2 regions of the Dendrosporobacter sp. 1207_IL3150 genome follow, and region 1 is predicted to be linked to the other one. Evidence: riboswitches for the same ligand, from Rfam matches in the RefSeq annotation. Region 1 holds a riboswitch; the other holds the start of a gene.
What was found. Region 1 has a riboswitch for cobalamin ahead of V6C17_RS07215 (nicotinate-nucleotide--dimethylbenzimidazole phosphoribosyltransferase). Riboswitches for the same ligand answer to the same signal wherever they lie in the genome.
Positions count from the first base shown of each region.

Region 1 (4,217 bases):
GCCAAAAAGTTTTTGCCTAATGCTACCATAAAATTTTTGGAATAGAAGATTAAAAACCTTTGCGGAAGAGATTTCGCAAGGGTTTTTAATCTTCTTAAGGAAGCTGAGAAGGGGAGACGGTACCTTATTAACGCTGCTGGCGCTGACTTGCGCTTATAATAAGGTGCACTTTATTCAAGAACACTTACGTCACATTCAATCTATGTACTTTCTTAGCTAATTGCAGGACTATATTGCCGATCGATTATTACGCTGAAGGATAGCTAATTAATTTAGTGAAAGTATAAGTAAAATGATCGAGGCGGTGTAATGGTTGGTTAAAAAGCTATGCGGCGATTTTATTACCGGCTTTCAGTTTTTGACGCGAATTTATGTTAGTAAACACGCCGATTGGTCGCCTGAGGCATTTGGACGAAGTGTTAAGTTCTTTCCTTTGGTAGGCGGCATAATAGGCATTCTTTTGGCTGGTTTGGCTTATGGAGTACAGCAATATAAGTTTGAAGTATTTCCAATGCACTTACTAGCGGCAAGTTTGATTATAATCGAAATTGTAATCACAGGCGGCCTGCATTGCGATGGCTTTATGGATACTATAGACGGGGTTTTTTCGGGTCGTTCGCGAGAACGAATGTTGGAGATAATGAAAGATAGCCGCATTGGAGCTTTTGGAGCGATTGGGTTTAGCCTGCTGATATTACTTAAGTATTCGCTTATTTTAGACATCCCAATAGGAAAGCTGCCTGCCGCCTTATTTGTAATGCCGGTTATAGGTCGGATGGCTAGTGTTGTGGCAATAACTAAATTCCCATATGCTCGGGCCAATGGTCTTGGGAAGACTTTTTTCCAATACTCAGATAAAACTACTATTTATATAGCTGGCATATTTACGTTAGCACTATTAATTCCGCTAGGCAATACTGCACTAATTGCTGGGATAGTAGCAATTAGCTGGGCTGCTTTAGTTGCCCGCTATATCTCCAATAAATTAGGCGGCATGACTGGAGATGTATATGGCGCCATTATAGAAGTTACCGAGGTTGCTGTGTTGATGGCCTTCGTATTTTAATTAAAAAGTTAGTATGTCGATCTAGAAATAGCATTTTTTTTACTTTACGCTTCAACATCTTGCTAACCCGCATTTACTGATAGGAAATCACATAATATGGTAGAAATAGAAAAATAAACAACTTAATATACTGCCACCAAACAGGTGCCTCTTTTAAACCAAGAGGAGAATAGGGAAGTACGGAAGGGCTATAGCCCTTAAACGACGCGGTCGCGCCACTGTAATCGGGGAAGTCTTCTGCATATGCCACCGGGCTGCCGGGAAGGCGCAGGAGACTCAAGATCCGTAAGCCAGGAGACCTGCCTGTTTTGGCTGACATTTTACCTCCGCGCAAGGGGTAATGCCAGAAGGATAGGGTTTTTAAATTTTAAATACCTAGCCTTTTTGGGCTAGGTATTTATTTTTGTGGGGATGATTTTTTGAACCGCAGAGTACGCGGAGTACGCAGAGGGTTATCGGAGGAATTGGTCGAGATATTATCGCGCATGAATTTTATAACCTACACTTGCGTCCACTCTGCGACCTCTGCGTACTCTGTGGTTAACACATAAGAATATTAAAAACTAAAATAGAGGGGGATATTTTTATGGATTACGAAGCAGCAGTGAACGACTTAATTGATGGTGCGGCTAAACCGCCGAACAGTCTTGGACTCTTAGAAAAGTATTTTCGGAAGATACTTTTGGCTTGGGAAACTAAGCATTCAGAAGTACGCCCGCATCACGTGATTTTTGCGGCTGATAATGGGGTTGTTGATGAGGGGGTAGTTGCTTACCCGCCGGTGATAACCTACTTGCAAGCACAGAATATGGTTGATGGGCGAGCGACGATAAGCTGCTTCTGTCGCAGTAATGGTATTCCATATACTGTTGTTGACGTTGGCATTAATAACAGCGTTGCTGTAGGTATCGATAAGAAAGTTGCTTTAGGAAGTAAGAACTTTATGAAGCAAGAAGCTATGAGTAACGAGGAATTTTACTTAGCGTGGAAGGCTGGGCAAGATATAGTAGAAGAATTGGTTAGCAAGCAGGGCTGCAATTTACTGTCGTTCGGTGAAATGGGAATCGGGAATACCACAACCTCGTCTGCGGTACTTCATGCTTTGACAGGGATGTTTCCAGAATTTTTAGTTGGTTATGGGGCTAGCCCGGCAAACAATGATTTGCTCAAGCGAAAACGTTTAGTTGTAAGTAAAGGTGTTGAACGTCACAAAGCTGCGATGCAAGGAGTCGAGGATATTTTAAGGTGTGTAGGCGGTTTTGACATTGTAGCGATTTGTGCAGGTATGCTTGAATGTGCGCAGCGTAAAACTCCGTTCGTCATCGACGGCTTTATAACTGCAGTGGCTTATGCTTGTGCTGCGAAGCTTAACAGTGATATTGAAAAGTACGCTATACCGTCGCATATGTCTAAAGAGCCTGGTATGGCGTATGCACTGCTGCTAGGAAATATCCTAGCCGATGATGTAATTATTCGCGGTAATATGGCGTTAGGCGAAGGTACAGGGGCTGTATTAATGGTATCTATTCTTAAAACCACTGCATATACGCTTCTTAACATGGCTAGGTTGTCAGATTTCGACCTGAATGTTGCAGGTGAGCCGCAGGTAGCCATATAGCTAGCATTGATGGTAGTGTTTCGAGAGTTTCGTAAAAGTTAATTGCTCTGAAATAACAATATCTTGTCATTTGCAGGAAAAATTTTATATTTAATCCAAATAATACCCTATGAGAAAATTCCTACAATTCGGTGAACTTTAATTCATAGGGGGAACCTTTGTGCAAGGTTATAATCGCTTTACTCTTGGTGAAATTGTAAATACTCAGGTATTGCAGGAGATACAAGATAAGTTCTCAGAAGCAACAGGGTTAGCTGCTGTTATAGTTGATGTTGAAGGGATGCCTGTTACTAAACCTAGTAATTTTACGGAATTTTGTCAATATATTAGGTCCGATTTTGAAGGTCTTGCTCGCTGTATGGCTTGTGATGACCGAGGGGGCAGAAAGGCTTTACAAAGCCGGCGGCCCTATGTATATCATTGCCATGCTGGTTTAACTGATTTAGCAGCACCAATTATTGTTCAGAATCAATATGTTGGGGCCTTATTAGCCGGTCAAGTTGTTTCACCTCAGGAAGACTATGATACCAAAGGTGAGATGTATAAGCTGACAGCTTCTCTTAAGCGGGATAATGATAAGCTTAGTGAACTATTTGATAAAGTCGATATAATCCAGGGGGCCAGGCTTAAAGCTGCTGCAGATTTAATTTATATAATGTCTAACTACATTGTCGAAATTGGGGTTGCTAACATTGTCCAGAAGCAGCTTATGGATGAAATTAGGGCTAAAGCCGAGTTAGAAAACCTGCTCAGGGCAACAGAATTAAAGGCTTTGCAGTCCCAGGTTAATCCGCACTTTCTCTTTAATACCTTAAATACAATTGCCAGACTTGCTTTATTGGAAGGTGCGAGCCGAACACAAGAGATCGTTTATGCGCTGTCCGATTTACTTCGTAATAATCTTCGTGATATTGAAGAGCTGCGAACCCTTGAGGAAGAAGTTAAATCGATAAGTGACTATCTGACAATCCAAAGGGCACGCTTTGGTGATAGAATAAATGCCAAAGTTAATGTAGACTCTCAAGTTTTGGATGTACACATACCGGCACTGACATTGCAGCCGATAGTTGAAAATGCAATAATCCATGGACTTGAGCCCAAAAAGGATGGGGGAGAAATCCACATAAGTGCAAGCAACGATGAAGGTTACTTAATGCTGGTTGTCAGCGATACTGGAATAGGGCTGTCACAAGAGCGAATAAATTCAATTTTCCGTTCGGAAAAAAGGAAACATACAAAGGGGCAGACAACAGGCCTAGGAATTATTAACGTACACAAGCGAATTCAGCATCATTTTGGCAGCGAATATGGTCTAAGGATGGAAAGTGAAATGGGTAAAGGAACCAGTATCTATATTAGGCTTCCGCTTTGCCAGTCTTAGTATAATGCCAAAGGAGAAGTTAATATATGATTACATTGTTAATAGCAGATGATGAACAACTCGAACGGCAAGCTTTGCGTTATATCATAACAAGGCATTGTCCCTGCATTGACATAATCGGTGAAGCTGGTGATGGAGCAACCGCCATTCGC
Region 1 covers NZ_JBAIYU010000010.1:778,628-782,844, reverse strand. Annotated here, with positions in the region: gene V6C17_RS07225 (hypothetical protein) at 1-45, shown strand, start outside; gene cobS (adenosylcobinamide-GDP ribazoletransferase) at 314-1,066, shown strand; cobalamin riboswitch at 1,192-1,387, shown strand; gene V6C17_RS07215 (nicotinate-nucleotide--dimethylbenzimidazole phosphoribosyltransferase) at 1,653-2,684, shown strand; gene V6C17_RS07210 (sensor histidine kinase) at 2,845-4,065, shown strand; gene V6C17_RS07205 (response regulator) at 4,092-4,217, shown strand, end outside.

Region 2 (4,217 bases), on a different contig from region 1:
TTTCTATGACGGCGTACTACTAAATAAATGATTAACTCTAGGAGTCCAACTATTGATGCGGTGAAAAAGGCACCATGCAAGGTAACGTAGCTGTTTGGCAAAAAGAATGAGATTAAAAAAATAGCAAGTGCAGCTACAAACACATAATAAGTAGTATTCATCCAAATCGTTTGTGTAACTAACGGGATTCGTGACATTAATATTCCAGTCACGGCGATAATTAAGCTTGTAATAAAAAAATGGTATATTTTTGGATAGTAGAGCTCATCATGGTTGGATGATATTACCCAAAGAGTAAATACGGCGATGATATATTTAATTAAAAAAGCAGACATAGCAACTCCTTCGATCCTACATTATTTTTGTGACAATGCGGAAAGTTTATCATTCCGAGCCAACATATCAGCAGTTTATGAGTATAATGCGACAGTAATACTGGAGTTACGAAAGCTATAATGCAGTAGTTAAGGAATTCAGGCTTACTTATCCGATAATAATTCATTGGTTGTAGTATTTTTTAGCCGTAACTAGCTCATTATGCCTAATACGTAATGTTAAAATTATGGATAAAAAGCGATATAAATTAATTTTTTTGTATTGGTATGTAGCAAATTTATTACATTGATCATAGGATACCGTGCACCCAAGAAAATCAAATTACAAGGAGGAGTTATAATGGGATTCGGCGGTTTTGGTGGATGTGGAGGACGCGGTAATAGTGGTATCGTTATCGTAATCATTATTATCCTGTTATTTTTCTTCTGTTGCGGAGACGACGTCACAGATTGCTAATCTACTTATCGACTGAATTTAAAATACCACTGCAAGATAAAGTCTTGCAGTGGTATTTTATTTAGATGTATAAAATAAATAAGTACTGTTTTTAAAATCGAGGTAATAAAACTTAATCTTCAATTTCGAAAATAGCCTGAATATCTGTATTTAGCTGCTGTTTTTCAATTCTATCGTTAATAATATCGTCAGCCGAGGACTTAAATGCTTCTAGTGTAAATGATATTCTTTTTTCAAGTTGTTCACTTTCTTTAGAGTTTGGGTTAGTTGCGTCTAAGGATTGAACAAGCATTATGATGTTTGAGTTAGCATATGCAAGCTCTTGCCATAGTCTAAATTTATCTGTATCACTATTATGCACATGCAATTTCCGTAATTTTACTCTGATTTGCTGATACTTATCATATACCTCTTCTGTAGATTGCTTTTCTATTCTTACTTCAGTATAAAGTCGTTCAATATCGCGTTCTAATGACATTAATCTTTTAGTATATGTCTTTAAATCTTCATTCTTTAAATCATGTGATTCTAGTTTAGGAGCCGGTAAAACATTTATTTTATTTATCATTATCTTATTTGTAACACGACCCGATATCAAAACTATTGGGATAGCTAAAGCTAAGAGTGCTATTAATAGTAAATGTTTTTTCCTAAAAATAATCATTGGCATCGCCTCCAAGGTTTTTTACTAATCACTCCTATAACTATTTTTTTTACAGCAGTAAAATACCTAGAAATAATTAGTTAATACCTGATAAGTTTACCGAGTACAAAGGAACAACCTATTATGTTAATGCATACTTTATAGTAAAACTAACGGGAGGTTTTTGTATGAGGGGCAAGCTTTACTATAAACAGAATCGTTGCGATTGGTGTCGGTTTAAGTATGTATGTAAGTCAAGTCATCTTTATAGACACAATTCTCGAGTTCAATTTGTTTTTTTTCCTGAATTAGTATATGAGACATCATTTGCCGCACTTTTTCCAGAACTGAGTTTTTATCCTTAGATGGTAAACTGATGATAATGATTTTATGAAAAAATAACGACGGCCCTAGGACCGTCGTATTGAAAGGATTAAGAGTATGACTGGCCTTTAGCTATACGCAAGTGCATCCGAATGGAGTCCGAGCATATTAATAGCTTCGTATTCCCTTATTGGCGCTTTGCGTATAAATCAAGCCTTTTCATCTCTTCTCCGCAATAATTATTTTCTCCGTACTCATATAAATTAATAACTGTTAAATTTTAATAGATTCGATAGAGATGAGTTTATATATAATTGATAAGTCTATAATTGACGATAGTGGTAAAAATTTGTTATAATGACAACAATTTAATAAAAAATATACGGTCAAGGTGCCTCCAGTCAGCTGGAGGATAATAGGGAAGTCTAAGCAATTTGCTGATAGCGCGGTCCCGCCACTGTACCAGGAAGACATTACAATGCCACTCATTAGAGGAAGGCGTAATAGTCGATGAACTGGGAGCCAGGAGACCTGCCTTCACCGTTATTACAAACCTTCGAGGAAAGGTTGGTGTAATACACAAAGAGTATTTTCGTCGGCTTTTTTGGTATTATTTTCAAAAAGGTCGTCGTTTTATTTTTTACACTGGCTTGCGCCGTCCTTTGAGACTGAGTAAGCCGTCTTTATTTTTAAATGATATAAGTCTAAAATGGGGGATACTATGAGTTTATTGAAAGAAACATTAGCCAGAATTTCTCCGTTAAATACTGATGTTATGAGAGAAGTGCAAAATCGATTGGATAATCTTACAAAACCTATCGGTAGTTTAGGGAGACTTGAACAAATGGTAAGGCAGTATGCTGGGGTGTCGGGAGAGATCGTGCCACAAGTTCCACGCTGCTGTATGGTAGTGACTTCGGCGGACCATGGCGTAGCAAGGCATGGTATTAGTGCTTATCCAGTAGAAACAACAATTCACATGACTGCCAACTATCTTGTTTCTAAGGGGGCAAGTGCTAATGCTTTTGCTAACTTCTGTGGTGCTGATATGGTTGTAGTTGATATGGGGGTTGCTGGAGATTTATCTCATGTACCAGAATTATGGCACAGAAAGATTGCGTATGGCACCCAAGATTTTACGCAAGGACCAGCAATGACACGTGAACAGGCTATACAGGCAATAGAAACTGGCATCGAAATTGTTAATGACCGAGTTCAGAAAGGATATACATGTTTCAGTCTTGGCGAAATGGGAATAGGAAACACAACATCAAGTGCTGCTATTGTTGCAGCGTTTACTGGACTTGCTCCCGAAATAGTTACTGGCAGGGGAACTGGTATATCTGACAGCAGGATGAAAATTAAGATCGATATTGTCCGTGAAGCCTTAAGAGTGAACGAGCCTGATAGAGCAGACGGAATTGACGTGTTAGCAAAGGTCGGCGGTTTTGAGATTGGTGCATTGGCAGGGGTAGTTCTTGGTTGTGCGGCAAATAGATGTGCTGTAGTTATAGATGGCCTAAATACTACTGCCGCCGCATTAATCGCTAATGCTATTCACCCATTAAGTAAAAACTACATATTTGCTTCACATCTTTCGGGTGAGCCAGCGCATGTTATTGCATTGGACAAACTCAATTTGAAGGCATGTTTAGACATGGGAGTTCGCTTAGGAGAAGCCATTGGTGCTTCGATGGTAGTTGACATGCTAAGTGTTTCAATTAAGATGCTAAACAATATGGCAACTTTTGAAAATGCAGGGGTTTCGAAGCAGGTATAGTACACTGCCAAAACGAGGGGGACATGAGCATGTTTGAAGATATAATTTCTTTAATTAAACCATTAGACAATGCTGCTATGGATAGGTGTCAATTAAGACTTGATAATTTAACTAAGCCGCTCGGAAGTTTACATTCGTTTGAACATATAGCTCGACAAATGGCTGGCATTACTGGTAATCCAAGGCCAAAAAAGCTTGAAAAAAGCGTAATTTTAATGGCCGGCGATCATGGTGTGGCCGATGAAGGAGTTAGTGCCTATCCTAAGGAAGTAACAGCCCAGATGGTTCAGAATTTTTGCCAAGGCGGAGCTGCTATTAATGTTTTCGCCGAACATATTGGTGCTCGTCTTGTTCTTGTGGATATTGGTGTAGCGGCAGATTTATCACAGCTTACAAATATACATCAAGAAAAAATAGCTTGTGGCACAAAGAACATTGCAAAAGAGCCGGCGATGACTCGCGAGCAGACTCAGCAAGCAATTGAAACAGGTATAAAAATAGCCCAGGGTGAGGCTTTTAAAGGCTCTCGTGTAATCGGTCTAGGTGAAATGGGTATAGCTAATACAACCCCTAGTACGGCGATTGTTGCTTGTTATAGTAAAAAGACATTAGAAGAATTAACTGGACGTGGTACCGGCATTAGTGATGAAATACTAGATAGAAAAGTAAGTGTATTAA
Region 2 covers NZ_JBAIYU010000026.1:33,013-37,229, reverse strand. Annotated here, with positions in the region: gene V6C17_RS13070 (hypothetical protein) at 1-335, opposite strand, end outside; gene V6C17_RS13065 (hypothetical protein) at 905-1,456, opposite strand; cobalamin riboswitch at 2,132-2,312, shown strand; gene cobT (nicotinate-nucleotide--dimethylbenzimidazole phosphoribosyltransferase) at 2,481-3,539, shown strand; gene cobT (nicotinate-nucleotide--dimethylbenzimidazole phosphoribosyltransferase) at 3,569-4,217, shown strand, end outside.
Region 2: it holds a riboswitch for cobalamin, as region 1 does, so the genes downstream of both, cobT (nicotinate-nucleotide--dimethylbenzimidazole phosphoribosyltransferase) here and V6C17_RS07215 (nicotinate-nucleotide--dimethylbenzimidazole phosphoribosyltransferase) in region 1, are expected to answer to the same signal.